2 regions of the Micrococcus porci genome follow, and region 2 is predicted to be linked to the other one. Evidence: predicted binding sites of a transcription regulator. Region 2 holds the regulator's gene; the other holds the start of a gene.
What was found. Region 2 encodes LexA, which represses DNA repair genes until DNA is damaged. Its sites were predicted from a motif close to TCGAACANNTGTTCGA; they were not measured.
Positions count from the first base shown of each region.

Region 1 (14,357 bases), 640 kb from region 2:
CCATGCGCACCGCCCAGGAGCCTGGTCGCGGGCCGCGGCTGACCGTGCGCAGGTCGCGCTCCAGGGTGCGGGCGTCCAGCCCGTGGAACCGCCGCAGTGTGAGCCACAGGTACACGACGTACATGACGACCTGCGTGACGCCCAGGGTCCCGTAGAACATGACCCTCCAGTCGGCGGAGGGGAACTCGGCCGCCGCCTCGCGGCCGATCAGCACTCCCGACGCGCCCGCCGCCAGGGCGGGCAGCGTCGCGAGCCACAGGCGGCCGTCGTCGCTGTCCATGACCCGGCGACGCCAGGGACGCCCCGAAGGACGGCGTGTCGGGCGGCCGGCCCCCTCCGCGCCCACGGCCCGCCCTTAGTCCTCTGCGCGGGGCGACTCGGTGACCTGCGGGACGAGGTCCTCCGCCGGCGGGGCCCAGGTGGCCGCGTCAGCCGGGACCTGCTCGCCGGAGCGGATGTCCTTCACCTCGTCCGACGCGCCCTCGGCGCCGAGGAACCAGACGAAGGGGATGCCGCGGCGGTCGGCGTACTTGATCTGCTTGCCGAACTTCTCCGCGGAGACGGCGACCTCGGCGGCGATCCCCCGGCCGCGCAGGCCGGCGGCGACGTCCTGGGCGCGGGACCAGTCGTCGTCGTGCGTGAGGGCCACGTAGACCACGGTGGGCACCGCGCGGGAGGCGACGGCCATCTCCTGGGAGAGCATGCGCATCACCAGGCGGGTCACGCCGATGGACAGGCCCACGCCCGGGAACGCGCGGTTCCCCTTGGTGGCGAGGGCGTCGTAGCGGCCGCCGGAGCAGATCGAGCCGAGCTGTTCGTGGCCCACCAGGACGGTCTCGTAGACCGTGCCCGTGTAGTAGTCGAGGCCGCGCGCGATCGACAGGTCCGCCACGGCGCGGCCCGGGGCGCGCCGGTGCAGGGTCGCGACGACGTCGGCCAGCTCCGCCAGGCCCTCCTCCAGCAGCGGGTCCTCGACGCCGAGGGCGCGCACCTGCTCCACGAAGGCCGTGTCCGGGGTGCGGATCTCCGCCAGCTTCAGGGCCTGGGCGGCCTGCTCGGCGGTGGCGCCGACCTCCTCCTGCAGCAGGCGGGCGACCTCCTCGGCGCCGACCTTCTCCAGCTTGTCGATGCTGCGCAGCACACCGGCCGCGTCCTCCAGGCCGATGCCGCGGTAGAAGCCCTCGGCGAGCTTGCGGTTGTTCACGCGGATCCGGAAGTCGCCGATCGGCAGGGCGCCGAGCGCCTCCGCCATCACCAGGGCCACGTCCGCGTCATAGCGAGGCGAGAGCTCGCCGTCGCCGACGACGTCGATGTCCGCCTGGGTGAACTCGCGGGCGCGACCCTCCTGGGGGCGCTCGCCGCGCCAGACCTTCTGGATCTGGTGGCGGCGGAACGGGAAGGCCAGGTGGCCGGCGTTCTCGGTGACGTACCGGGCGAAGGGCACGGTGAGGTCGAAGTGCAGGGCCAGGCGCTTGGGGTCCGAGGGGTCCTTGGCCTCGCGGACCCCCTCGGCGACCTCCTGGTCCTCGGCGAGGCGGGAGACCGCGTAGACCTCCTTGTCCACCTCGCCCTTGCGCAGCAGCTGGCCCAGGGTCTCCACGGCGCGGGTCTCGATGCCGGCGAACCCGTGCAGCTCGAAGGTCCGCCGCAGGGTGTCCAGCACGTGCTGCTCCACGATGCGCTCGGCGGGGAGCCACTCGTGGAAGCCGGACAGCGACTGCTTGCGGGACATGGGTCTCCTTCGGGGAGGGGCGGGCGGGGCCGGCGCGGGGAGCACGTCGGCCGGCCGGGCACGACGTCGCGGACCCGGCGCTGGTGCGATTCTAGGGGCGCGGCCGCGCCCCGGCCGGTACTCTGGGGGCGTTCGTGTCCATCCCCACCGCCGCGCACCCCGGCGCGGCGGCACAGTCAGGGAGAGTTCCAGCGGTGACCCACCAGCCTCAGTCCGACGACCAGCAGACCCCCGACGCCGAGCAGGCGACGCCGGCTGCCGCCCCCCAGCAGACCTCCCCCGCGCAGGACGCGCCGGAGCAGGTCGTGCAGGACCAGACCCCGGCCGCCCAGGCCGACCTCGCCGACGCCCTCGGCTCCATCGAGTCCGTGGAGGCCCCGGCCCCCGCCCAGGGCGAGGAGCCGGCCGACGCCGCGGAGACCGACGCCGAGAAGACCCCCGAGGCCGCGCCGTCCCCGGCCGTCCCCGCCGCGCCGTCCCCGGCCGCCCTGAAGCGCTCCGCCGCGCCCCGCTCCGCCGCGCCCCGCCCCGCCACGGCCGCGGTGCCCGTCGCCCCGGCCCCCTCCGTGGAGCCGACCCCGCTGGGGGAGGCCGCCGCGTTCGCCCGCGTCTCCGAGGACGGCCACGTGACCCTGCTGGACGGCGCGGACGAGGTGGCCGTGGGCCAGGTCCCTGACGCCACCGAGCAGGACGCCCTGGCGTACTTCGTCCGCAAGTACGACGACGTGCGCGCCCAGATGGCCCTGTTCGAGCAGCGCATCGCCGCCGGCGCCCCGTCCTCCGAGCTCGGCAAGGCGCTCGGGCAGATGACCGCCGCCGTCACCGAGCGCCACATGGTCGGCGACATGCCCGCCCTGCGCACCCGCCTCGCCGCCCTCGAGACCCTCCTGGGCGACTACCGCGCCGCGGAGGCGGAGCGCCGTCAGGCCGCCCAGGCAGAGCAGCTGGCCACCCGCGAGGCCATCGTCACCGAGGCCGAGAAGTTCGCCGCGACCCCCGCCGAGCGCATGCCGTGGAAGCAGGCCTCGGCCCGCATGACCGAGCTCTTCGACGAGTGGAAGACCGCCCAGAAGGCCGGCCCCCGCCTCTCCAAGTCGGTGGAGGACGGGCTGTGGAAGCGCTTCCGCGGCGCCCGCACCCAGTTCGACAAGACCCGCCGCGCCCACTTCTCCCAGCTCGACGCCAGGTCGGCGGAGGCCAAGCAGGTCAAGGAGCGCCTCATCGCCCGCGCCGAGGAGCTCTCCTCCTCCACCGACTGGGGCGTCACCGCGGGCAAGTACCGCGACCTCATGGACGAGTGGAAGCGCGCCCCCCGCGCCTCCCGCAAGGAGGACGACGCCCTCTGGGCCCGCTTCCGCGCCGCCCAGGACGTCTTCTTCGCCGCCCGCAAGGCGGAGAACGCCGCCGTGGACCGCGAGTTCGGGGAGAACCTCAAGGTCAAGGAGCAGATCCTGGCGGACGGCCAGAAGCTCCTGCCGTTCACCGACCTCAAGGCCGGCCGGAAGGCGCTCAACGAGCTGCGCGGCCGCTGGGAGGACGCCGGCAAGGTCCCGCGCGGGGACATCCGCCGCATGGAGGACGGCTTCCGCAAGCTCGAGGACGCCCTCAAGCAGGCCGAGAACGAGCACTGGCGCCGCACCGACCCCGAGACCAAGGCGCGCACGAACTCCGCACTGACCCAGCTCGAGGAGACCATCGCCGGGCTCGAGGCCGACCTGGCCGAGGCCCAGGCGGCCGGCGACCAGAAGAGGATCGCCACGGCTCAGGAGGCCCTGGACGCCCGCCTCCAGTGGAAGCAGGCCCTGGAGGCCTCCGCCTCCGAGCTGCGCTGACCCCCGCCGCCCGCGCGGCACGACGACGGCCCCCGGCCCCGCCTGTCCACAGGCGGGACCGGGGGTCGCTCCGTCTCTGCCAGGCTGTAGCGCATGCATCAGGGGCACGGGAGCCGCGGCGGGGCGGCGTGGGAGCTGGCGGGCATGACGTTCACGGAGCCGGAGCTGCGCCTGCTCGCGGCCCGAGGGACGCTGGAGGCGGTGCTGCCGGGCGTGTACCGACCCGTGGACGTGCCCTCCGAACCGGCAGGCCGGGCCGCGGCCCTGGGCCTGCTGGGCGGTCCGGTCCTCGCCTCCGGATGGACCGCCGTCGGCCCATCGGCGGCCTGGGTGCACGTGGGCGGTCCCGCGCCGCATCGGCTCCACGCGGCCGTGCCCCACTTCCACCGGCTCCCCGCCGGCGGGGCGGCACCGGCCTGGCGGCTGGTGCAGTCCGACGTCGCGGCGGGTCCAACGGGGGCGGCCCCGGCGGAGGAGGACGTGCAGGTCCTGGAGGGCGTCCGGGTGACGGTGCCCGCCCGGACCGTGGAGGACCTCCTGCTCACGGGCGACCCGGACGACGCCCGGCGCGCCGCCCGGGTGATCGCCGCCCACGGAGCGGAGGGGCTCCGGGACCGGCTGGACCGCCCCTCCCGCCGGCCCGGCTCCGTCGGAGCACGCCGCCGGCTGCGGATGCTGCTGGACGCGCTCGGCGCGGACGGCTGACAGCGACGCCGGGCGGGCGGAGCGGATCCGGTCAGCTCAGGTGCGGCGCACGTCGAAGACGCCGTCGATGCGGCGCACCGCGTTGACCACGTGCTCGAGGAACTTGGGGTCGCCCATCTCGAAGACGAAGCGGCTCATGGCCACCCGGTCCCGCGTGGTGTTCACGGAGGCGGAGAGGATGTTCACGTGGTTCTCCGAGAGCACCCGGGTGACGTCCGAGAGCAGCGAGGTGCGGTCGAGCGCCTGCACCTGGATCTCCACCAGGTACACGGCGTCCCGGGAGGGTGCCCAGGCCACGTCCACGCGGCGCTCCGGCTCGTTCTCGAGCATCGTCGCGAGATTGCGGCAGTCCCCGCGGTGGACGGACACCCCGGAGCCGCGGGTGACGAACCCGACGACCTCGTCCGGGGGCACGGGGTTGCAGCACCGCGCGAGCTTGGCCAGAACCCCGCCGTCGCCGTTCACGAGGACGCCGGCCTCGTTCGTCGAGCGCGTGGGGGCACGCCGGGCCTTCTCCGGGACGAGCCCCGCGAGGTCCACCTCGCCGACGCGCAGCTCCGCGTCCGGGGCGGTGGGGGCGGGCGGCGGCGCCAGGCGGGCCTCGAGCCGCTCCGTGACGGCCTGCGGCGAGACGTGTCCGTCCGCCATGGCCGCGAACAGCGTGTCCGGATCGTGATAGCCGAGCTCCCCGGCGACGACGCCCAGGTCTTCGCCGCCGAGGACGCGCTGCACCGACAGGCCGGCCTTGCGCAGCTGGCGGGTGAACGCCTCGCGGCCGCGCTCGATCTGCTCGTCCCGGCGGCGGGTGGCGAAGTGGTGGCGGATCTTCGACTTGGCGCGTGGCGAGACCACGAAGTTCAGCCAGTCGCGGCTCGGCCCGGCGTCCTCCGCCTTGGACGTGAAGACCTCCACGGTGTCCCCGTGCCGCAGCACGGTGGACAGCGGCACGAGCCGGCCGTTCACGCGGGCGCCCACGGTGCGGTGGCCGACGTCGGTGTGGATGGCGTAGGCGAAGTCCACCGGCGTGGAGTCGGCGGGCAGGGAGCGGATCTCCCCCTTGGGCGTGAACACGTAGACCTCGTCCGCACCGATCTGCGTGCGCAGGGCGGCGAGGAACTCGTCGGGGTCGCGGGTGTCCTCCTGCCAGTCCATGACCGAGCGCAGCCACCCCGGCGTCTGCTGGGAGCGCCCCGCCTCCAGCTCGCCGCGGGCGCCGGCCTTGTACCGCCAGTGGGCGGCGACGCCGTACTCCGCCTGCCGGTGCATCTCCCAGGTGCGGATCTGGATCTCCACCGGCTTGCCCTCCGGCCCCATGACCGTGGTGTGCAGGGACCGGTACATGTTCAGCTTGGGGACGGCGATGTAGTCCTTGAACCGGCCGGGGACGGGGTTCCAGCGGGCGTGGACCACGCCGAGCACCGCGTAGCAGTCCTGCACCGAGTCCACGAGGACGCGGATGCCCGTGAGGTCGTAGATCTGCGCGAAGTCCTTCTTCTGCGTGACCATCTTCTGGTACACGGAGTAGTAGTGCTTCGGGCGGCCCGTGACCGTGGCCCGCACGCGCTGCTCCCGCAGCTGCTCCTCCAGCACGCCGCGCAGCGCCGCCAGCTGCTTCTCCCGCTCGGGGTTGCGCTCCCCCACCAGGCGGACGATCTCCGCGTAGACCTTGGGCTGCAGGGCCGCGAAGGAGAGGTCCTCGAGCTCCCACTTCACCGTGTTCATGCCGAGCCGATGCGCCAGGGGCGCATAGATGTCCAGGGTCTCGCGGGCCTTCTTCGCGCTGGACTCCGGGGAGACGTAGCGCCACGTGCGGGCGTTGTGGAGCCGGTCGGCGAGCTTGATCAGCAGGACGTTCACGTCCTGGGCCATGGCGATGACCATCTTGCGGACCGTCTCCGCCTGCGCCGCCGCCCCGTAGGTGACCTTGTCCAGCTTGGTGACGCCGTCCACCAGCAGCGCCACCTGGGGGCCGAAGTCGGCGGTGAGCTGCTCCAGCGAGTAGTCGGTGTCCTCCACGGTGTCGTGCAGGAGGGCCGCCAGCAGCGTCGGCCCGGTGACGCCGAGCTCGGCCAGGATGGTGGCCACGGCCACCGGGTGCGTGATGTACGGGTCGCCGGAACGGCGCATCTGGCCGCGATGGGCGCGCTCGGCCACCTCGAAGGCCCGGACGATGTCCTCCTGCTCGGCGTGCGTGGCGCTCTGGCGCACCGTGCGCATCAGCGGCTCCAGCAGCGGCGAGTACTCGGTGGCGCGCCGTCCGGTCAGGCGGGCGATCCGCCCGCGGCGGGGCGGGGCGGCGGGGCGGCGGTCCTGCTCGGTCACGGTGCCTCCTTCTGGCCGCTGCCGGCCCGGGGATGATGGGGCAGTCTAGCCCGCGGCGGCCCCGCACGGACGACGTGCGGGGCCGCGTGGCGGGCGGGGGCTCGCCCGCCCTCAGAGGACGGCGCCCCGCGCGTCGGCGAGGTCCTCCTCCTGCTCCCGCTCGTCGTGGTCGGCACCCACCCGCGCGTCGTGCGCGACGACGTCCGCGTCCCCGCGGCGGAGCAGCGCGTAGAGCGGGGCCTGGATGAACAGGGTGGAGAGGGTGCCGACGATGATGCCCACGAAGATCGCCAGGGAGATGTCCCGCAGCGTGCCCGCACCGAGCAGGCCGGCCCCGATGAACAGGATCGAGCCCACGGGCAGCAGGCCGACGATCGACGTCGTGATCGACCGCACCAGGGTCTGGTTCACGGCCAGGTTGACGCTGCCGTCGAAGGTGCGGTCCGGGTCCTCCTCGACGCCGCGCGTGTTCTCGCGGATCTTGTCGAAGACGACCACGGTGTCGTAGAGCGCGTAGGAGAGGATCGTCAGGAAGCCGATGATCGCCGACGGCGTGATCTCGAAGCCGGTGGCTCCGTAGATGCCGGCGGTCAGCGCCACCACGTAGAGCATCCCGACGACGGCGGCCAGGGACATCTTCCAGGTGCGGAAGTACAGCGCCATGAACAGCGTCACGAGCACCACGAAGATCACGAGGCCGATGACCGCCTGTTGCGACACCGCCTGCCCCCAGGTCGGGCCGACGAACGTGGAGGTCACGTGGTCGCCGGTCACGCCGTAGGCCTGCTGGAGGTTCTGGGCGACCTGGCGGGTCTGTGCGTCGTCCAGCTGCTCGGTCTGCACGCGCATGGTGCCCGGGGCCACCTGGGTGACGGTGGGCTCGGCGCCGGCGACGACGTCGGTCACCGCGGCCCGGCCCGGATCCAGCTCGGAGGACGCGGCGTCGGAGACGGTGAACTCCGAGCCGCCCCTGAAGTCGATGCCCAGGTTGAAGCCGCCGCGCAGCGCGGTCAGCCCGAACGCCACGGCCAGCAGGGCGGCGGCGATCAGGAACCACGTCTTCCACTTGCGGACGAAGGGGTAGGAGATGCGGCCGGAGTAGAGGGCGTTGCCCCAGTCGGCGAAGCGGTTCACAGCGCGTCCTCCTCGGTGTCGGCGGCCGGGGCGGAGCCGGCGGGGGTCTGGGCGGCGGGGGTCTGGGCGGCGCCGGCCCGCTCGGCCCTCCGGCGCTCGGCGATGGTCATGGGCTGCTCGCTCCGGCGACCCCGGCGCGCGGCGGACGACCCGGCGTCGTCGTCGTCCGCGGCGTGGGAGCCTCCCCGCGCGGCACGGGCGGCGGCCGGCTCCCGGAAGCGGCCGGCGCCCTGGTACAGGGCGGGCTCGACGCCGAGGACCCGTGGGTCCAGGCCGGACATCGGATGCCCGCCGCCCACGAAGTCCGTGCGGGAGAGCAGCACCATCAGCGGGTGCGTGAACATGAACACGACGAGGAGGTCCGCGATCGCCGTCAGACCGAGCGTGAACGCGAAGCCGCGCACATTGCCCACGGCCACGAAGTACAGCACGACGGCCGCCAGCAGGTTCACGGCCTTGGAGGCCGTGATGGTCCGCTTGGCGCGCTTCCAGCCCTCATGGAGGGCCGCGTCCAGGGTGTGGCCCGAGCGCAGCTCGTCCTTGATGCGCTCGAAGTAGACGATGAACGAGTCCGCCGTGAGGCCGATGGCCACGATCAGGCCGGCGATGCCCGCCAGGGACAGGCGGTAGTTGTCCGTCCAGCCGAGGATCGCGATGGCCAGGTACGTGAGGGCGCCGGCCACGACGATCGAGGCGAACGTCAGCAGGCCCAGCGCCCGGTACTGGAAGAACTGGTAGACGGCGACGAGCGCGAGGCCGATGAGGCCCGCGATGAGGCCCCAGAACAGCTGGTCGCGGCCGAGGGTCGCGGAGATCTGCTGCTCCGACTCGATCGTGAAGGAGATCGGCAGGGAGCCGTAGTTGAGCTGCTCGGCGAGCTGGGCGGTGGACTCCTCCGTGAAGCCCGGGCCGGAGATCTGCGCCTGGCCGCCCGTGATCACCACGTTCGACTGCGGCGCGGCGATCACCTGCCCGTCGAGCATGATGGCGAACTGCTTGCGCGGGTCGCCCTCGGCGAAGGGGGTCAGCTTCTGGGTGACCTCGGTGAAGCGCTTGGTGCCCTCTCCATCGAAGTCGATGTTCACGACCCACTCGTTGGTGGTCACGCCGGTCTGCGACTGGGCGGTGGCGTTGCTCGCCTTCTCGATCATGGTGCCGGGGATCACCACCGGGCCGACGATGTACTTCGTCGCCGGCATCGTGCCCGCGGGGGTCTCCTGCTGCGGCTCGCACACCACGACCGCCCGGTCCGTGGCCGGCGGGGCGGCGTTCGGGTCGCGCGGCAGGGTGCAGTCGGTGCGCTGGAACTCGTCGGCCAGCTCCGGGGTGATCCAGTTCGGGTCGTAGGCGTCCGTCGGCTCGGCCGAGGGCGTCGGGAACTGGTCCTTCGGGACCAGCTGGTCCTGGGGCGTCGGCTGGCCGCCGGGGACGGCCTGCAGCACGGGACGGAACTGCATGTCCGCGGAGGCCTGGATCAGGCGGCGGGTCTCCTCGTCGGGCACGCCCGGCATGGAGACGACGACGTTCTGGTCGCCCTGGGTGGCGACGACGGCCTCGGCCACTCCGGAGCCGTCCACGCGCTGGCGGATGATCTCCACGGCCTGCTGGAGCTGCTCGGGGGTGGCCTGCTCTCCGCTGGCCGTCGTGGGGGCGAGCACCATCTGGGTGCCGCCCTCGAGGTCCAGCGCGAGCTTGGGGGCCCAGGAGGCCTGGCCCGAGGCCACGCCGAGCCCGAGGATCGCAGTGAGCGCCACGATCAGCGCGGCCAGCCAGGCCAGGGTGCGCCCGGCGGCGCGGGTGGGTGAGGTCTTCGCCATGCGTGCTGCTTTCGCTGCGGGCGGTCCGGGTGCGTGCCCGGCCGCCGGGGAGGGGTGCTGCGGGTCCGGGGCTCAGGCGCGGTCGGTGTCGTCGGCCGCGGGGGCCGTCTCCGCAGCGTGCGCACCGCCGACGGCGGGGGCGGTGTCCGCCGCGGGCGCGACATCCGGCTCCTCGATCTTCACGATGCCCTGCAGGTGCACGTCCATGCGGGTGCCGGGCGCGGTCTCCAAGGTCACGCGCTGGGCGGCGGCGTCCACCGCCACGACGCGGCCGAAGATGCCCGCGCCGGTCATGACCTCCTGACCGGGGGTCAGGCGTGCCCGCATGTCCGCGGCCTCCGCCTGGGCCTTCTTGCCCCGCCGGAAGGAGAGGAACAGCATCACGGCCAGGGCCGCGAACATGGCCAGCACGAGGACGTTGCCGCCGCCGGCGGCGTCGTCGGCGAGGACGGGGGCGAGGGGGGTCAGCGGCACGGGGCACACTCCAGGTCGAGTCGACTGCGGGGATCCGTGCCAGTGTAGGGCGCTCAGCCGAGCGGAGCCTCCGGCGGGGTCATGCCCAGGTGGTCCCACGCGCCGGGCAGGGCCACGCGGCCGCGCGGGGTGCGCGCCATCATGCCCTCCCGGATGAGGAAGGGCTCGGCGACGGTCTCCACGGTCTCGGCCTCCTCCCCCACGGCGGTGGCCAGGGTGGTCAGGCCCACGGGGCCGCCCCCGAACGTGGTGCACAGGGCGGTCAGCACGGAGCGGTCCAGGCGGTCCAGGCCGCGGGCGTCCACCTCGTACATGGTCAGCGCGGCGGAGGCGGCCTCGGCGTCCACGGTGTCCAGGCCCTTCACCAGGGCCCAGTCCCGCACGCGGCGCAGCAGCCGGTTGGCGATGCGCGGCGTGCCCCGGGAGCGCGAGGCGATCTGCCGGTAGCCGTCCGTCTCGACGCGCATGTCCAGCAGGGCGGACGAGCGGCGCAGCACCCGCTCGAGCTCCTCGATCGCGTAGAACTCGAGGTGGCCGGTGAAGCCGAACCGGTCCCGCAGCGGCCCGGGCAGCAGCCCGGCGCGCGTGGTCGCCCCGACGAGGGTGAACGGGGGCAGCTCCAGCGGAATGGATGTGGCGCCGGCGCCCTTGCCCACCACGATGTCCACGCGGAAGTCCTCCATGGCCATGTAGAGCATCTCCTCGGCCGGCCGGGACATGCGGTGGATCTCGTCGAGGAAGAGCACCTCCCCCTCCGTCAGCGAGGAGAGGATCGCCGCGAGGTCGCCGGCGTTCTGGATCGCCGGGCCGGAGGACAGGCGCAGCGGCGCGTTCATCTCCTGCGCCACGATCATGGCGAGGGTGGTCTTGCCGAGGCCGGGCGGACCGGAGAGCAGCACGTGGTCCGCCGCGCGGTCGCGCAGCCGGGCCGAGGCGAGCATGAGGTCCAGCTGCTCGCGGACGCGGGCCTGGCCCACGAACTCGTCGAGGTGCTTCGGGCGCAGCGCGGCCTCGAGGCGGCGCTCCTCCGCGTCGGCCTCGAACGCGGTGACGGGGCGCTCGCTCATGCGCGGCGGCCCCCGCGCACGGCCGCGGCGGCGCCGACGTCCCGCAGGGTGGCGCGCAGCAGCGCGGCGACGTCGCCGGAGGCGTCCACGTCCGGGTGCGTGGCGACGGTGGCGGCGACCGCCTTGGCGGCCTCCTTCTCCGACCAGCCCAGACCGGTCATGGCCTGCACGACGTCCGCGTGCCAGGCGTCGGCCGCGGCCTCGGGCTCCACGACGGCCGCCTCCGGCTCGACCTCGCCCGTGGGGGCCAGCCGGCCCGCGAGGTCGACGATGATCTTGCGCGCCATCTTGGGGCCGATCCCCGGCACGAGGGTGAGGGCCTTCTCGTCCTCGTCCGTGACGGCCCGCCGCACGGCCTCGGGGCGGTGCACCGCGAGGATGGCCAGCGCCAGGCGCGGGCCGACCCCGTTGGCGCCCAGCAGGACCTCGAACACCTCGCGCTCCGCGCGGTCGGCGAACCCGAACAGGGTGAGGGAGTCCTCCTTGACCACGAGGTGCGTCTGGACGGCGCCGTCGCGTCCTTCATGCAGGTGCGACAGGGTCTGGGGCGTGGCGGAGAAGCTCAGGCCCACGCCGCCGACGGCGATCACCGCGTGGTCCAGGCCCACGTGCTCCACGGTGCCGGAGAGGGACGCGATCATCGGGGGCCTCCAGGGGGTCGGTCGGCGGACGGGATTCGAACATATCATCGAACGCCGCCGGCGACGGCGCGGCGGGAGAGGGCGCGCCGCGCGCCGTCGTCGGCCGCCCGTGCCCCGCCTCCCGGTCAGCCCGCGCTGCGGCGACCGGGACGGGCGCCGGCGGAACGCTCCGCGGCGAGCCACGCCTGCTGCGCGGGCGTCAGGGCGGCCTTCGGGGCGCGGCGCACGCGCGCGCCGGCCGCGCCCCGCGAGGCTCCGGTGCGGCTGGCCAGTCCCGACGTGTCCAGGCCGGTGTGCCCGGCGGCCCGCCCGAGGGCCGTGCCCCGCCAGGCGTGGGCGATGGCCAGCGCGAGGGCGTCGGCGGCGTCGGCCGGGCGCGGGGGCGCGTCCAGGCGGAGGATCCGGGTGACCATGGTGGTCACCTGCTCCTTGCCGGCGTCGCCGTTGCCGGTGACGGCCGCCTTCACCTCCGACGGGGTGTGCAGGCCCACCGGGACGCCCGCGCGGGCCGCGGCGGCGATCGCCACGCCCGCCGCCTGGGCGGTGCCCAGGACCGTGGGCGTGTTGTTGTTGGCGAACATCCGCTCGACGGCCGCCCGCTCCGGCCGGAAGCGCACGAGCACAGCGCTCACGGCCCGGTCGATGCAGAGCAGGCGGGCGTCGAGGGACTCCTCCGGCGCCGTGCCGGCGACCTCGACGTGGACGAGCTCGGCCCGCCTGCGCGCGTCCACGTCCACCACGGCGATGCCGCAGCGGGTCAGCCCGGGGTCCACCCCGAGCACGCGGACGACGCCGGCGGGCCGGTCCGTCACGATGCGCTCAGTCCTGCTCGAGCTCGTCCATCACCTCGGGGGCGATGTCCACGTTGGAGAACACGTTCTGCACGTCGTCGAGGTCCTCGAGGGCGTCGGCCAGCTTCAGGAAGGTGCGGGCGCCCTTGGCGTCCAGCTCCACCTTCATGGTGGGCAGGTGCTCCATCTCGTCGGTCTCGTAGTCGATGCCCGCGGCGTCGAGGGCCTCGGCCACGGCGCGCAGGTCGCCGGGCTCGGAGACGATCTCGAAGTCGTCGCCGGAGAGCACGACCTCCTCGGCGTCCGCGCCGCCCTCGAGCACGGCCTCGAGGAGGGAGTCCTCGGTGTTGCCCGCGGCGGGCAGGCGGACGACGCCCTTGCGGTGGAACAGGAAGGAGACGGAGCCGGAGTCGGCCATGGTGCCGCCGTTGCGGGTGACCGCGGCGCGCACGTCGGCGGCGGCGCGGTTCTTGTTGTCGGTGAGGCACTCGACGAGCAGCGCGGAGCCCTGGGGGCCGCGGACCTCGTACATGATCTCGGTGTAGTCGATGACCTCGCCGGTGAGGCCCGCGCCGCGCTTGATGGCGCGGTCGATGTTGTCGTTGGGGACCGAGTTCTTCTTGGCCTTGGAGACGGCCAGGTCCAGCGCGGGGTTGCCGGAGAGGTCGGCGCCGCCGGCGCGGGCGGCCACCTCGATGCCCTTGATGTACTTGGCGAACGCCTTGGCGCGACGCTGGTCGATCACGGCCTTCTTGTGCTTGGTGGTGGCCCATTTGGAGTGACCGGACATCCGCTGTCTCCTTCTGCTCGTCGGGATGCTGCAACGACGCGCGCGGGGCGGCGCGTGCTCGACCGCCCAGTGTAGCGCCGGACGTCCCCGACCTAGGCTGGGCGGCATGACGCAGATCACCCACCGCCTCCCCGCAGGCCACCCGCTCCTCTCCCCCTCCCCGCTGCCCCACGGGCTGCCGGACTTCGCCGCCGTGAGCGACGCCGACCTCGCCACGGGGATGCGGCAGGGCATGGCGGAGCAGCGCGCCGAGGTGGAGGAGATCCTGTCCTCCCCCGAGGCGCCGACCTTCGAGAACACCGTGCGGGCACTCGAGCTCTCGGGTGCCCTGCTGCGCCGCGTGGCCCCGATGTTCTCCACCCTCGTGGGCTCGGACGGCACGGACGCCCGGCAGGCCCTGGCCGAGGAGCTCTCCCCCGAGCTCGCCGCGCACGAGGACGCGATCCTCCTGGACCCGCGCCTGTCGGCGCGCGTGGCCGCGGTCGACGACGCCGGCCTCGCAGGTGAGGACGCCCGCCTGCTGGAGCGCACGCGCACCCGCCTGGAGATCGCCGGCGCGGGCCTGGACGAGGCCGGCCGCGCCGAGCTCGCCCGCCTCAACGGCGAGCTGGCGACCCTCTCCGCCGCCTACACCCGACGGCTCGTGGCCGACACCGCCGCCCGCGCGGTCCTGGTGACGGACCGCGAGCGCCTGGCCGGGCTGAGGGCGGACGACCTGGCGGCGGCGGCGGAGCGCGCAGCCGCGGAGGCGGGGCACCGCAGGGCGGACGCGGCGGAGGGTGCGGGGCCGTGGCTGCTGACGCTGTCGCTGTTCACGTCGCAGCCGTGGCTGGCGGACCTGGAGGACGCTGGGCTGCGGCGGGAGGTGTTCGAGGCGTCGGTGGGCCGGGGGTCCTCCGGAGAGCACGAGACGCTGACGACGGCGATGCGGATCGTGCGTCTGCGACTGGAGAAGGCGCGGCTGCTGGGGGCGGCGTCGTGGGCGGAGCATGCGCTGCGGGACCGGGCGGCGCCGTCGGTGGCGGCGGTGGAGGGGCTGCTGGGCTCCCTGA
Region 1 covers NZ_CP083691.1:1,596,711-1,611,067, reverse strand. The annotation lists gene KW076_RS07635 (DUF1345 domain-containing protein) at 1-280, opposite strand, end outside; gene hisS (histidine--tRNA ligase) at 356-1,732, opposite strand; gene KW076_RS07625 (DUF349 domain-containing protein) at 1,927-3,564, shown strand; gene KW076_RS07620 (hypothetical protein) at 3,658-4,269, shown strand; gene KW076_RS07615 (RelA/SpoT family protein) at 4,306-6,591, opposite strand; gene secF (protein translocase subunit SecF) at 6,703-7,725, opposite strand; gene secD (protein translocase subunit SecD) at 7,722-9,542, opposite strand; gene KW076_RS07600 (preprotein translocase subunit YajC) at 9,615-10,016, opposite strand; gene ruvB (Holliday junction branch migration DNA helicase RuvB) at 10,070-11,083, opposite strand; gene ruvA (Holliday junction branch migration protein RuvA) at 11,080-11,724, opposite strand; gene ruvC (crossover junction endodeoxyribonuclease RuvC) at 11,850-12,536, opposite strand; gene KW076_RS07580 (YebC/PmpR family DNA-binding transcriptional regulator) at 12,544-13,305, opposite strand; gene KW076_RS07575 (M3 family metallopeptidase) at 13,412-14,357, shown strand, end outside.
Region 1: ruvA (Holliday junction branch migration protein RuvA) is a predicted target of LexA. The motif match lies at 11,760-11,775, and genes of this name have one in related genera.

Region 2 (14,357 bases):
TGGTGAGCCTGGTGCTGACGGCCCTGATGTTCGCCGTCCTGGTGCCCGCGGGCGCGTTCTCGAACACCACCACCGAGCTCAGCGAGGCGGGCGCGGTCGGCGTCCTCGCCATCACCGGCCTGTTCCTGGTGTTCGTGCTGGCGCACCTGGTGCCGTCCATCGCGCTGCAGGTGCGCCGCCTGCACGACGCCGGCTTCTCCGGCTTCTGGTTCTTCATCGGCCTCGTCCCCTACGTGGGCGAGCTGGTGCTGCTGGTGTTGTCCGTGCTGCCGTCGAAGCCGGAGGGCGCCCGCTTCGACCGCTGAGCCTCACCCACGCTCTCCCCGGGGCGCCCGCCGTCAGTCGTTGCGGCGGGCGTCCTTCGCGCGCAGGAGGTCGAGGGCGATCGCGGTGCCGAGCACCGCGCACCGCACCACCGGCGGCATGGCCGGGTCCAGCTCCAGGCGGTACCGCGAGCGCCCCAAGAGCGCATTGCCGAAGCCGGACCACTGGGAGACGGCGCGGGCGATCGGCACCTCGCCGGCGATCATGCGGTAGTCGTGGTCGAAGAGGTCGCCCTCCACGCGGAACACGGTGCCGTCCACGACCTCCACGGAGACGGCCGTGCGGAAGAACGCGACCTCCCGGCGGAGGTTGGCCAGGGGCAGGCCGGCGGGGTCGAGCACCTGGAAGCGGTCGCGGCCGAAGGTCGCCGGGTCCTGCAGCTCGAACAGCGGGCGCCCGTCGTCGCCGTCGCAGACCAGCAGGCGGCGGCTGCCCATGAGCATGCGGCTCAGGCCGCCGCCCTGCGTCTGGACGGTGGCCACCACCTCGCCGTCGGGCCCGAGCACCTGCATGTCGTTGGACAGGAACGAGGTGACCTGCTGGAGGGCGAGGCTGTTCACGAGGGCCAGGCGGCCGGCGTCGAAGGTCGTCATGTCCCCAGTCTGCCCGGCCCCGGAACCCGGATGGAATATCCTGCGCCGGCCCCCCGTTGGCCTGTATAGTTCACTTTTGAAAAAAGACGACGACGCCGCTCCGGCGCCCGCCGCCTGCGACGAGAGGAGCACGCCGTGCAGCTCGGCATCTTCACCATCGGCGACATCACCGCCGATCCCACCACCGGCACCACCCCCACCGAGCACCAGCGCATCAAGGACACCGTCACGATCGCGCGCCACGCCGAGCAGGCCGGCTTCGACGTGTTCGCCACCGGCCAGCACCACAACCCGCCCTTCGTGGCCCCGGGCAACCCGCCCACGCTGCTGTCCCACCTGGCCGCGGTGACCGAGACGATGACCCTGTCCACCGCCACCACCCTGATCACCACCATGGATCCCGTGCGCCTGGCCGAGGACTACTCCTACCTCCAGCACCTGGCCGACGGCCGCGTGGACCTCACCCTCGGCCGCGGCAACACCGGCCCCGTCTACCCCTGGTTCGGCAAGGACATCCGCCAGGGCGTGAACCTCGCCGTGGAGAACTACAACCTCCTCTACCGGCTGTGGCACGAGGAGACCGTCGACTGGTCCGGCCAGTTCCGCACGCCCCTGCAGGACTTCACCCTGACCCCTCAGCCGCTCGACGGCGTCGCCCCCTTCGTGTGGCACGGCTCCATCCGCTCCCCCGAGATCGCGGAGCAGGCCGCCTACTACGGCGACGGCTTCTTCCACAACAACATCTTCTGGAACAAGGAGCACATCATCCGGATGGTGCGCCTGTACCGGCAGCGGTTCGAGCACTACGGCCACGGCAAGGCCCACCAGGCCTACGTGGGCCTCGGCGGCCAGGCCTACATGGCCAAGAACTCGCAGGACGCCGTCAAGGAGTTCCGCCCGTACTTCGACAACGCCCCCGTCTACGGCCACGGCCCGTCCCTCGAGGACTTCACCTCCATGACCCCGCTGACCGTGGGCTCCCCGCAGCAGGTCATCGAGCGCACCCTCTCCTTCCGCGACTGGGTGGGCGACTACCAGCGCCAGATGTTCCTCATCGACCACGCCGGCCTGCCCACGGACACCGTGCTCAAGCAGATCGACCTCTTCGGCGAGGAGGTGCTGCCCGTGCTCCGCGAGGAGTTCGCCGCCCTCAAGCCGGACGACGTCCCCGAGGCCCCCACCCACGAGTTCCTCGTGGAGCGCGCCCGCCGCGGCGAGGCCCCCGTCCCCGGCGGCAGGGAGGGCTCCCCCGCCCACGCCGCCCGCGAGGCCGCCCGCGCCAAGCAGGCCGAGCAGCAGAAGAAGAAGGAGGACGCCCGATGAGCACCTCGGCCTTCGAGTCCACCGACCCGTTCACCCCCGGCGCCCGGCACATCGCCGTCGTCTCCGGCGGCATCGGCGACCCCTCCCAGACCCGGAAGCTGGCCGACCGCCTCGCCCGGGCGAGCGCGGACGCCCTGTCCGCGGCCGGCGTGGTCCCGGAGATCCACGTGGTCTCCCTCCGCGAGCTGGCCACGGACCTCGGCGCCGGGATGGTCACCACGGCCAGGTCGCCCGCCCTGCTGGACGCCGTCGCGCAGGTGGAGCACGCCGACGCCGTGATCGCCGTGTCCCCGACGTTCAAGGCCTCCTACTCCGGCCTCTTCAAGTCCTTCGTGGACCTGATCGACGACGAGGCGCTCGTGGGCGTGCCCGTGCTGCTCGGCGCCACCGGCGGCACCGCCCGCCACTCGCTCATGATCGACCAGGCGATGCGCCCCCTGTTCGCCTACCTGAAGGCGCGGATCGTCCCGACGGCCGTGTTCGCCGCCTCCGACGACTGGGGCCGAGCCGACGGGCAGAACGACTCCACGCGCACCACCCCGCTGGACGCCCGCATCCGCGCCGCCGGGGAGGACCTCGCCGAGGTCCTCCGCCACCGCCCCGCGCGCGTGCGCCCCGCCGCGGACGCCACCGACGACGACCTGGAGGTGATCCCCTTTGACCAGCTCCTCCACCCCGGCCGCTGAGCCCACGGGCCCCCGTGCCGCCAGGCACGCCTGGCGCGCGTACTTCGAGTCCACACAGATGCTGCAGGACCAGCTTGAGCGCGGCCTCAAGGCGGAGTGCGGCATCACGCTGGCCGACTACAACCTGCTCCTGCTGCTCGTGGAGTCCGACGGGGGGCGCCTCCGTCTCGGGGAGCTCGCCAGCCGCATGGTGTTCTCCCCGTCCCGCGTCACCTACCAGGTGAAGTCCCTCGTGGCCCGCGGCCTGATCGAGCGCCGCCGCGTGGAGTGCGACCGCCGCGGCTTCGAGGCCGTCCTCACCGACGCCGGCCGCACCGCGTTCCGCCGCGCCGCCGTGGTCCACGCCCGTCAGGTCGACGAGCTCTTCCTGGACCTGCTCCAACCGGGCGAGGCCGAGGTCCTCGGCCGGGTGTTCACCCGCGTGGGCACCGCGCTGGAGTCCCGCTGCGCCGGACGCGCGGCACCGTCCGAGCCGTGCGGGGCTCAGGCCTCGAACAGCGCGGACGCCTGAACCGGCGCCTCCGCCCGGACGCCGAAGGGCCCCCGACCTGTGCTGGACAGGTCGGGGGCCCTTCGGCGTCCGCTCCGGCCGCGGGGGTCGGCGGGGCGGGGAGCCGGGTCAGTTCACCGGGACGCCGCCCAGGGTGACGGTGGCGTCGGTCGGCTGACCGGCCGCATCCTTCAGCTGGACCTCGATGTGGCCGCCGGCCGGGACCTGAGCCGGGGTGTTGATCCAGGTCATCGGCTGGCCGTCGGAGTGCAGGTGCAGATGGCCGATCTGCTTGCCGGCGGCGTCGTAGGCCGTGACGGCCATGTAGCTGAAGCCGCCGGTCTTCGTGGTGGCCTGCACGCGGGTGCGGAAGTCGATGCCGTCCTCGGGGGCGACCTTCAGCGTGGTGGTGCCGGCCGTCGCGGTCTCCGCGGACACGCCGTGCTTGCCGAGGGTCGGGGCCGGGGCGGCCTTCTTCTCGGCGGCCGGAGCCTTCGCGGCGGGGGCCTTCTTCTCGGCGGCCGGAGCCTTCGCGGCGGGGGCCGTGGGGGCCTTGAGGATGACGCCGTGCTTGCCGACGGTCGGGGCCGGGGCGGTCGCCTTCGCCGGGGCGGCCGCGACGGCCTTCAGGGACTCGGCCGGCACCATGATGGTGGACAGGCTCGCGGCGTCGCAGCCCACGGCCCGGCCCTCCTCGTCGAAGGACACCGGGGCCAGGCCCGAGACCACGCCCACGACGCGCTGCTTCGCGTCGTACACGGCGCCGCCGGAGTCGCCCGGGCGGGTGGTGGCGGCGTCCAGGGAGACCTGGTCGGTGTACACGTCACCGCAGGTCTCGGCGATGTCGTAGGTCTCGGGGTCGCTGATCGAGTTCGGGGAGCCCAGGGGCACCGAGGAGCCCTGGGTGTAGACGGTCTCACCCGGCTTGACCGAGGCGGCCGGCCGCGTGGACCAGTCGCCCACCACGTCCACGTCCTCGTCGAGCGCGATCTTCACGACGTCCACGCCGGTGGAGCCGGGCAGCGCGGAGACGGAGCCGATCCGGGCGCCGTCCGCGGCGTGCACCGCCGAGCCGACGGTCCACTGGCCGGCGCCGCAGTGGGCGGCGGTGAAGGCGGTCGTGTCGCTGACGAGGGTGATGGAGCACTCGCCGGCGGGCACGGACAGCGCCGCGCCCTGGGTCAGGGGGGTCGCCGCGAGGGCGGAGCCCGCCCCGGCCACGACAACCGCACCCAGGGCCGCCGTGGTGGCCCCGGTGAGGGTGGTCTTCTTCATGGATTCGTCCTCTTCCTGGGGGAGGTGTGGCGGCCGGGCTCCCACGCCCGGACCGTGGACGCGTGCCGCGGGAGCCGTCGTCCTTCGCCCTCTACGGTATACGATGCCCCGGACATCGTTCAGGGGCGTCGGACGGTGATCTCCACCGAGTCCGCGCGTTCCGCGAGCAGGGGCAGGTCCCCCAGCAGCATGGCGAGCGTGGTGGTCATCAGACGGATCCCGGCGGCGTCGGCGTCGCGGGCGGGCATGGCCAGCACCGTGAGCTCCGTGCCGGAGCCGCCGCCGTTCATCACCTCACCGGAGGCGGTCTCCGTGGCCACGCCCGGGCCCGGCGCCAGACCGAGGTTCAGGAGGTTCGGGACGAGGTCCGCGACGCCGGCGATCTCCTCGGCGATCTCCTGGTCCAGGTAGGACGGGGTCCAGGGCTTCTGCTGGGCCAGCGCCCACACGGCGGGTCGCCGGACCGCGTAGGTGTGCTCCGCACCGGCGTCGACGACGACGAGCTCGCACCCCTCGTCCACGGCCGACAGGCACGCGCGGGGCGCCCAGACCGCCACGGGGCGGGCCAGCGGGTTCCACGCGGTGAGCGCAGGCACGGAGGTGAACACCGGCAGGGCCTGGCGGCCGTCCGGGGCGCGCATGGTCACGAGGGCCACGTCCGCGGCCTTGTCACCGTGGGCGGCGTCCTCGTGCTGGGCGTGCTCGTGGACGGAGTGGGCCGCGTGATCGTGCACGTCCGCCTCGTCGACGGCGAGGGTGGGCACCACCGCGGCGAACACCCGGATGCGGCCCAGCACGTCCACGACCTCGGCCTCGCCCGCGGTGCCCTCCGTGAGGGCGTCCATGACGCGGGCCCACTCGGCCGGGGCGGTCCCGTCGTCCTCGTCGAAGATGTGCAGCGGGTTCGCGGACCCCTCGAGGCCGGGCCCGGAGAGGTCGCGCCCGGCCCACGGCACGCCGGCCGTGTCCGCGGTGTTCTCGCGCGCCGTCTTCTGGCGCATCCGCTCCATGGCGGCGCGGATGTGCCCCGGCAGCTCGCGGCCGCCGGGAGCGGGGACCGGGACGGTGGCCTCGGCGTCGTGCGCGGGCTCGCTCGAGGACGCGGAGCTCACGGGGCCGCCTGGAAGGGGTGCTGCTCGCGGGCCCGCTCCACGGTGGCGCCGGCGGCCACCGCGAGCGCCTGCTCCAAGGAGAAGCGTCCGGCGTAGAGGGCCTTGCCCATGATCGCGCCCTCGACGCCCTGCGGCACCATGGCGGCGAGCGCGGCGATGTCCTCCAGGGAGGAGATGCCGCCGGAGGCGACGACGGGCTTGTCCGTGGCGGCGCACATCCGGGCCAGGAGCTCCCTGTTCGGGCCCCTGAGCGTGCCGTCCTTGGTCACGTCGGTGACCACGTAGCGGGCGCAGCCGGCCTCCTCGAGGCGGGCGAGGACCTCCCAGAGGTCGCCGCCGTCCTGGGTCCAGCCGCGGGCCGCGAGGGTGGTGCCGCGCACGTCGAGGCCCACGGCGACGCGGTTCCCGAAGCGCTCGATCGCGCGGGCCGTCCAGGCCGGGTCCTCGAGGGCGGCGGTGCCGAGGTTCACGCGCGCGGCGCCCATCGCGAGGGCGTTCTCGAGGGATGCGTCGTCGCGGATGCCGCCGGAGAGCTCGATCTTCACGCCGATCTCGTCGACGACGCGGCGCAGCACGTCGCGGTTGTCCCCGCGGCCGAAGGCGGCGTCCAGGTCCACGAGGTGGATCCACTCGGCGCCCGCGTCCTGCCAGTCGAGGGCGGCCGTCAGCGGGTCGCCGTAGGAGGTGGCGGAGCCGGCCTCGCCCTGGACGAGGCGCACGGCCTGGCCGTCCTGCACGTCCACGGCGGGCAGCAGCTCGAGCGCGGGGGTGGTCTCGGTCATCGGGGTTCCTCTCGGCGGGGGCGGATGGGGAGGTCGAGGGTGTCGGGGGGACGGCCGCCGTCAGACGGTCAGGAAGGCGGCGGCGACGGCCATGGCGGCCAGCACCAGGGCGATCACGACGGCCCAGGTGGGGGCCTTCTGCGTCCGCATCGACCAGGCGGCGCCCAGGAGGATGCCGCCGAGGCCGAGGTAGAGGACGGACCAGTACGGCATCAGAGGGTCTCCAGCCAGTTGCGCAGCAGGGCCTGCCCGGCGTCGCCGGACTTCTCGGGATGGAACTGGGTGGCGCTGAGCGGGCCGTTCTCCACGGCCGCGATGAAGTCCGCGCCGTGGTGCGACCAGGTGACCTGCGGGGGGCGCATGGCCTCGTTGCCCTGGTCGAACTCCCAGGACTGCACCGCGTAGGAGTGCACGAAGTAGAAGCGCTCGTCCTCGATGCCCGCGAACAGGGCGCTGCCCTCGGCGGGGCGCACCGTGTTCCAGCCCATGTGCGGCACGGTCGCGGCAGGCAGGGGCTCGACGACGCCGGGCCACTCGCCCATGCCCTCGGTCCGGACGCCGTGCTCCACCCCTGCCTCGAACAGCACCTGGTGTCCCACGCAGATGCCCAGCACGGGGCGGCCGCCGGCCACACGGCGGCCGATCCAGCGGGTGCCGCCGGACGAGCGCAGGGCCTCCATCACGGAGGCGAAGGCCCCCACGCCGGGCACCACGAGGCCGTCCGCGCCGAGCACGGCGTCGGGATCCTTGGTGAGCTCCACGCGCGCGCCGGCGTGCTCGACGGCGCGGACGGCGGAGTGGACGTTGCCGGAGCCGTAGTCCAGGACGGCCACCGTCGGGCGCACGCCCGGGACGGAGGTGGGCGAGGCCATCAGAGCGCACCCTTGGTAGAGGGCACGTCGTGCACGCGGGGGTCGTCCTCGACGGCGGCGCGCAGGGCGCGGGCGAACGCCTTGAACTGCGCCTCCACGATGTGGTGGGGGTCGCGGCCGCGGACCACGTCCATGTGGAGGCAAATGGAGGCGTGGTACGTGATCGCCTCGAACACGTGCCGGGTCATGGACCCCGTGAAGTGCCCGCCGATCAGGTGGTACTGCTGGCCCTCGGGCTCTCCCTCGTGCACCAGGTAGGGACGCCCGGAGACGTCGACGACGGCGCGGGCCAGGGCCTCGTCCAGCGGCACCGAGGCCTCGCCGAAGCGGCGGATGCCCCTCTTGTCCCCCAGCGCGGTCTTGAGCACCTCGCCGAGGGTGATGGCCACGTCCTCCACGGTGTGGTGCACGTCGATGTGCGTGTCCCCCGTGGCGCGCACCGTGAGGTCGATCTGCGAGTGCCGGGACAGCGCCGTCAGCATGTGGTCGTAGAACGGCACGGTGGTGGAGATCTCGGAGGTCCCCGTCCCGTCCAGGTCCATCTCGACGTACACGTCCGACTCGCTGGTGGTGCGCTGCATGCGCGCACGGCGTCCGGACATCAGCTCGGCGGCCACGGGTCCTCCTGGGGGTGGGCGGGAAGGGCACCCACCATCCTAGGCGGGGGCACGGGTGGGACCCGGTGTGGGTCAGTCGGCGTCGACGGCGGAGACGACGGCGGGATCCTGCTCGACGATCTCGCGCAGCGCGTCGAGGAACGCGGTGGTCTCCTCCTCCGTGCCGGCGGTGACCCGCAGGTGGTGGGGGATGCCGACGTCGCGCACGAGGACCCCGCGCTCCAGCAGCGCCTCCCAGACGGCGTGCGCGTCCGCGAGGCGGCCGAAGAACACGAAGTTGGAGTCGGAGACCGCGGGGACGAGCCCCATCCCGGTCAGCTCGGCGACGATGCGATCCCGCTGGCCCTTGATGTCCTCGACGGTCTCCAGGAGCTCGTCCACACGCTCGAGCGCGGCGATGGCCGTGGCCTGCGTGACCGCGGAGAGGTGGTACGGCAGGCGGACCAGGCGCAGGGCGTCCGCGACGGCGGCGTCCGCGGCCAGGTAGCCCAGGCGAGCCCCGGCCAGGGCGAACGCCTTGGACATGGTGCGGGTGACGATCAGCCGCTCCCGCCCCCGCAGCAGGGTGAGGGCGGAGTCCGTGCCGGCGAGCGCGAACTCTGCGTAGGCCTCGTCCACCACGACCATGGCCCCGTGGCCGCCCTCGGCCTCGTTCTGCGCCTGCGCCGCGTAGATCGCCTCGATGACGTCCAGGCCCAGGGCGGTGCCGGTGGGGTTGTTCGGAGAGGCGAGGAACACGACGTTCGGACGGTGCTCCCGGACCAGGGCCGCGGCGTGCTCTGCGGAGAGCGTGTGGTCTGCGGCGCGGCCGCCGTCCACGAACGCGGTGTCCGTCCCGTTGGCCAGCAGCGGGTACATCGAGTAGGACGGCAGGAAGCTCAGCAGGGTGCGGCCGGGACCGCCGAAGGCCTGCAGGATCTGCTGGAGGACCTCGTTGGAGCCGTTGGCGGCCCAGACCTGCTCCGGGGTGATGCCGTGGCCCAGGTAGGCGGCGAGGTGCTCGCGCAGCTCGGTGAACTCGCGGTCCGGGTAGCGGTTCAGCCCGCCGGCGACCTTCGCCACCCGCGCCGTGATCGCCTCGGCGACCGCCTGGGGCACGGGGTGCGTGTTCTCGTTGGTGTTGAGCATGTACGGGACGTCCAGCTGAGGGGCGCCGTAGGGGCTCTGGCCGCGGAGGGAGTCACGCAGGGGCAGGGAGCTCAGGTCGGTCATGGTGCTCATCCTAGGAAGCCGGACCCGCCTGCGGCCCCATGCGTCGGAGGTCCGACGCGGCGCGCCAGGACGGCGGAATCTCGGTGTGGCGGGCCTCAGCGCGTCGGGGGCACGTAGAGCTCCTGGCCGAGCTCCGGGTCCCGGCCCTCGAGGCCGTTCAGCTCGTCGATGCGGCGCATGGTGTCCCGGCGGTCCGCCTCCGGGGCGACGTCCCGCGCGATGGTCCAGAGGCTGTCCCCGGGCATCACCGTGACGGTCTGGAGCTCCTCGGCCGGGGTGTCCGCCGACACGGCGGGCGGGGAGAAGAGGACACCCGCGAAGAACGCGGCGGCAACGGTGGCGGCGGCCACGGAGAGGATGACGGGCAGCCCGCGGAAGAGCAGGCGCCCGCGGCGGGTCAGTCGCACGCCGGACGTCCGCGCGGCGGCACGGGTGGAGGCCGCGACGGCGCGGGTCGGCCGCGCGCGGACGGAGGTGAGCTGGTGGGTCCGGGAGAGCACAGCGGTGACGGCGGTCATGGTCTTCTGCCTTCCTCCCGCCGGAGCGGGTGAGTCGAACATCTGTTCGATTCGGTTCGAACCCATTTCTAGCACATCCGTTCGAGACACGCCCAGGAGACCTCGAACACATCTTTGAATGCGGGGGCGCACTCGACTAGGGTCGAGGCCAGAGCGGACGCGCCGTTCCGGCCGACATCCCAACGTCATCACGCGGCGCGGACACGTTAAGGCTCCTTCCCCGAGAGAACGGACCCCCGGCATGGCCACCTCGCCGACGCCGCCCCCCGGCGGCGCCCAGCCCCTGACCGACCGGCAGCGTCGGATCGTGCGCACGATCCGCCAGGCCATCGCCGAGCGCGGGTATCCGCCGTCCATGCGGGAGATCGGCGACGCCGCGGGCCTCGCGTCCCTCTCCTCCGTCACCCACCAGCTCGGGCAGCTCGAGCGGTTCGGCTACCTCCGGCGCGATCCGGGACGCCCGCGGGCCCTCGAGGTGCTGCGGGACGAGGACGGCGCCGCCGCGGTCGCAGACGCCGCCCCGGGGGCACCGGAGATCCCGTCCTGGCACACGGGTGCGTCCGAGGATGCCACGGTGGAGGTCCCCTGGGTCGGGCGGATCGCGGCCGGCGGGCCGATCCTGGCCGATCAGCAGGTCGAGGACGTCATGGCCGTCCCGCGCCGGCTCACCGGCGAGGGCGACCTGTTCATGCTGCGCGTCGTCGGCGACTCCATGGTGGACGCCGCCATCTGCGACGGCGACTGGGTGGTCGTCCGGCGCCAGGAGACCGCGGAGAACGGGGACATCGTGGCCGCGCTGCTCGACGACGAGGCCACCGTGAAGACGCTGCGACGACGCGACGGGCACACCTGGCTGCTGCCGCAGAACACGGCCTACGAGCCGATCCTCGGCGACCACGCGACCCTGATGGGCCGCGTGGTCACCGTCCTCCGCGCGCTCTGAGAGACGCCGGACCCGTCGAGGGCGGGCCCCTCCGCGTCAGTGCGCCTCGCGGGCCAACCGCTCCAGCACGCCGCGCACCACCGCGCGGTCGGTGGTGCGCCAGAAGTCCGGCAGGGCGCTGGTGATGTAGCCGCCGTACCGCTCGGTGGCCAGGCGCGAGTCGAGCACGGCCACGACGCCTCGGTCCTCCACGGAGCGCACCAGGCGCCCGGCGCCCTGCGCCATGCGCACCGCCGCGTGGGTGGCGGAGACCCGCATGAACCCGTTGCCGCCGTGCCGGGCGACGTCCCGGGTCCGCGCCTGGGACAGCGGGTCGTCCGGACGCGGGAACGGGATCCGGTCGATCACCACGAGGCGCAGCGAGGGCCCGGGCACGTCCACGCCCTGCCACAGGCTCATGGTGCCGAACAGGGACGTGTCCGGCTCGTCCGCGAACTGCCGCACCAGCGCCGAGAGCGTGGCGTCGCCCTGGCAGAGGACCGTGTGGCCCCTGCCCAGGCGCCGGCGCATGTGCTCGGCGGCGTCCTCCGCGGCCCGGCGCGAGGAGAAGAGCCCCAGCGCGCCGCCGTTGGACGCCCGCAGCAGCGCCTCGAGCTCGTCGAGGGACTCCGGCGAGGCGGTGCGGCCCGGCTTCGGCAGGTGCCGCGCCACATAGAGCACGCCCTGCCTCGGATAGTCGAACGGGCTGCCGACGTCGAGCGCCGTGAACCGCGGGGCGTCCGGTCCCGCCAGGCCGACGTCCCCGGCCACGGAGTCGAAGCGCCGCTCCCCCTGCCCCACGGTGAGGGTGGCGGAGGTGAGCACCGTGGTCGCCTTGCCGAACAGGCCCTCCCGCAGCCTGCCGGCCACCGAGATCGGGGCGACGTACAGCTGCGGCGGGTCGGCCTCGTCCCCGGGCTGCCAGCCGGAGCCCGGCTCGAACCGGCCGGGGCGGGTGGCCCACAGGACCTCCGGGAAGTCCGCCTCGGGGTGGGCCGCCAGCATCCGCTCGGCCACCTCGACCACCTCCAGCAGCCGGGACCGGGCCATCTGCCGGCCGGCGTCCGCCTCCCCCTCCTTGTCCTTCCCGAGGTCGGAGAAGCACTGGCGCGCGGCCGAGAGGACCGCCGTGAGCGCCTGCTCCTGGACGTCGTCCGGGCCGCCCTGGATCAGACCGGAGGGGGTGTCCGTGAACGCGCGGTCCAGCCCCGCGGCGGCCTGCGCCAGGTCCTCGACGGCGACGGAGGTGTGCCGCCGCAGGGACGTCGCCGCCCCGTGCACGATCGACCCGGACAGCTGCCCCGTCACCGCACCGGTGACGCGGTCCTGCAGCTCGTGGGCCTCGTCGACGATCACCGCCGAGTACGCCGGCAGCACCGCCAGGCCCTCGAACGCGCTGATGGCGAGCATCGCGTGGTTGGTGACCACCACGTCGGCGTCGGCGGCGTCCGCGCGGGCGCGTTCGGAGAAGCACTCCTCCGCCAGCGGGCAGCGGGTCGCCCCCAGGCAGTCCACGGCGTTCACGGAGACCTGCCGCCAGGCCCGGTCCGTGACGGGGACCTCCAGGTCGTCGCGGTCACCGGTCTCGGTGACGTCCGCCCACGCCCGGAGGTACATCACCTCCTTGCCGAGCGGGGACGAGGGCTCGCCGTCCTCGCCGGAGCCGATGAGGCCGCCGTCGTCGGCGACCTCGAAGAGGGTCTCCTCCCCCTCGTCCCCGGGGTAGCCGCCGTCCACCTTGTGCCGGCACAGGTAGTTCGAGCGGCCCTTGACGAGGGCGACGACGGGCTCCCGCGGCAGCTCCCCCGCGAGCGCCTGGACCAGCCGCGGGGCGTCCCGCTTCATGATCTGGGCCTGCAGGGCGAGCGTGGCCGTGGCGACGACGACGGGGTCCTCCTGGTCCATGGCGTGCTGCAGCGCCGGGATCAGGTAGGCCAGCGACTTGCCCGTGCCCGTGCCGGCCTGCACCAGCAGGTGCCGTCGCGACTCCAGGGCGCGCGCCACCTGGAGCACCATCTCCCGCTGGCCGGCGCGCTGCTGGCCGCCGGTGGCCTCGACCACCACGTCGAGCAGGCGCAGGGCCTCCTCCTCGCGGTCCGTGGTCGGCACGGCGCCGGCGGGTCCCGTCGTCGAATCCGTCATGCCGAGGCGGCCTCCTGGGCGTCATCGCCTGCGGCGGCGTCCACCCGGTAGCCCTCCAGGTCTGCGGCGATGTCCCGGCGGACGAGAACCGTGAGCCGGGTGCCGGTCTCCTCGTACGTCTCGGAGAGGATCTCCGCGTCCACCGAGTGCAGGCGGGAGACCACCTGCCCGTCCGTGAAGGGCACGAGCAGCTCGAGGCGCACGTCCGGGCGCGGGATGGTCGCGGAGATGGCGGACTCCAGCTCCGGGATGCCCTCGCCGGTGCGGGCGGAGACCACCACGGTGTGCGGCTCCTTGGCGCGGATGCGGGCGATCACGTCCGGCTCGGCGGCGTCCGCCTTGTTCAGCACGATGATCTCCGGGACGGACTGGGCGTCCACCTCCCGCAGCACGGAGCGCACCGCGGCGATCTGGCCCTCCGGGTCCGGATGGGAGGCGTCCACGACGTGCAGGATCACGTCCGCGTCCGCGACCTCCTCCAGGGTCGAACGGAACGCCTCCACGAGCTGCGTGGGCAGGTTGCGCACGAAGCCCACGGTGTCGGAGAGCGTGTAGCCGATGCCGTCCGGCGTGACCGCCTTGCGGACCGTCGGGTCCAGGGTGGCGAACAGCGCGTTCTGCACCAGCACGCCCGCGTGGGTGAGGCGGTTCAGCAGCGAGGACTTGCCCGCGTTCGTGTAACCCGCGATCGCCACCGAGGGCACCCGGTTGCGCCGCCGGTTGGCCCGCTTGGCCTCGCGCGCCGGCTTCATGCCGGCGATGTCCTTCTTCAGCTTGGCCATGCGGGTGCGGATGCGTCGCCGGTCCAGCTCGATCTTCGTCTCGCCGGGGCCGCGCGAGCCGATGCCCTCGCCGCCGGCGGCCCGGCCGCCCGCCTGGCGGGACATGGACTCGCCCCAGCCGCGCAGGCGCGGCAGCAGGTACTCGAGCTGGGCGAGCTCCACCTGGGCCCGCCCCTCGCGGGACGTGGCGTGCTGGGCGAAGATGTCGAGGATCAGGGCGGTGCGGTCGATGACCTTCACGCGCACCACGTCCTCGAGGGCGCGGCGCTGGGACGGGGCCAGCTCCGAGTCCACGATCACGGTGTCCGCGCCGGTGAGCGCGACGACGTCGGCCAGCTCGCGGGCCTTGCCCTTGCCGAGGAACGTGGCCGGGTCCGGTGTCGCGCGGCGCTGGATGACGCCGTCCAGGACCTCCGAGCCGGCGGTCTCCGCGAGCGCGGCGAGCTCGCGCAGGGAGTTCTCCGCATCCTCCGCGGTGCCCTCCGTCCACACGCCGGCCAGCACCACGCGCTCCAGGCGCAGCTGGCGGTACTCGACCTCGGTCATGTCCTCGAGCTCGGTGGACAGGCCCTGCACGCGCTTGAGGGAGTGGCGCGCGGCGAGCTCGTCCTGGTCGCCGTCCGCCGCGGTGTGGCCGTCGCCGCCCTCGGCGAGGGCGAGTGCGCGGCCCGCGAGCGCGCCGGAGCGGTCCGGGGCGCCCTCGTGGT
Region 2 covers NZ_CP083691.1:2,241,295-2,255,651, forward strand. The annotation lists gene KW076_RS10565 (DUF805 domain-containing protein) at 1-305, shown strand, start outside; gene KW076_RS10570 (LURP-one-related/scramblase family protein) at 339-917, opposite strand; gene KW076_RS10575 (LLM class flavin-dependent oxidoreductase) at 1,053-2,240, shown strand; gene KW076_RS10580 (CE1759 family FMN reductase) at 2,237-2,926, shown strand; gene KW076_RS10585 (MarR family winged helix-turn-helix transcriptional regulator) at 2,898-3,437, shown strand; gene KW076_RS10590 (trypsin-like serine protease) at 3,546-4,691, opposite strand; gene KW076_RS10595 (SseB family protein) at 4,811-5,803, opposite strand; gene priA (bifunctional 1-(5-phosphoribosyl)-5-((5-phosphoribosylamino)methylideneamino)imidazole-4-carboxamide isomerase/phosphoribosylanthranilate isomerase PriA) at 5,800-6,585, opposite strand; gene KW076_RS10605 (hypothetical protein) at 6,646-6,798, opposite strand; gene hisH (imidazole glycerol phosphate synthase subunit HisH) at 6,798-7,457, opposite strand; gene hisB (imidazoleglycerol-phosphate dehydratase HisB) at 7,457-8,059, opposite strand; gene KW076_RS10620 (histidinol-phosphate transaminase) at 8,147-9,286, opposite strand; gene KW076_RS10625 (LysM peptidoglycan-binding domain-containing protein) at 9,382-9,804, opposite strand; gene lexA (transcriptional repressor LexA) at 10,046-10,747, shown strand; gene KW076_RS10635 (ATP-dependent DNA helicase) at 10,784-12,868, opposite strand; gene hflX (GTPase HflX) at 12,865-14,357, opposite strand, start outside.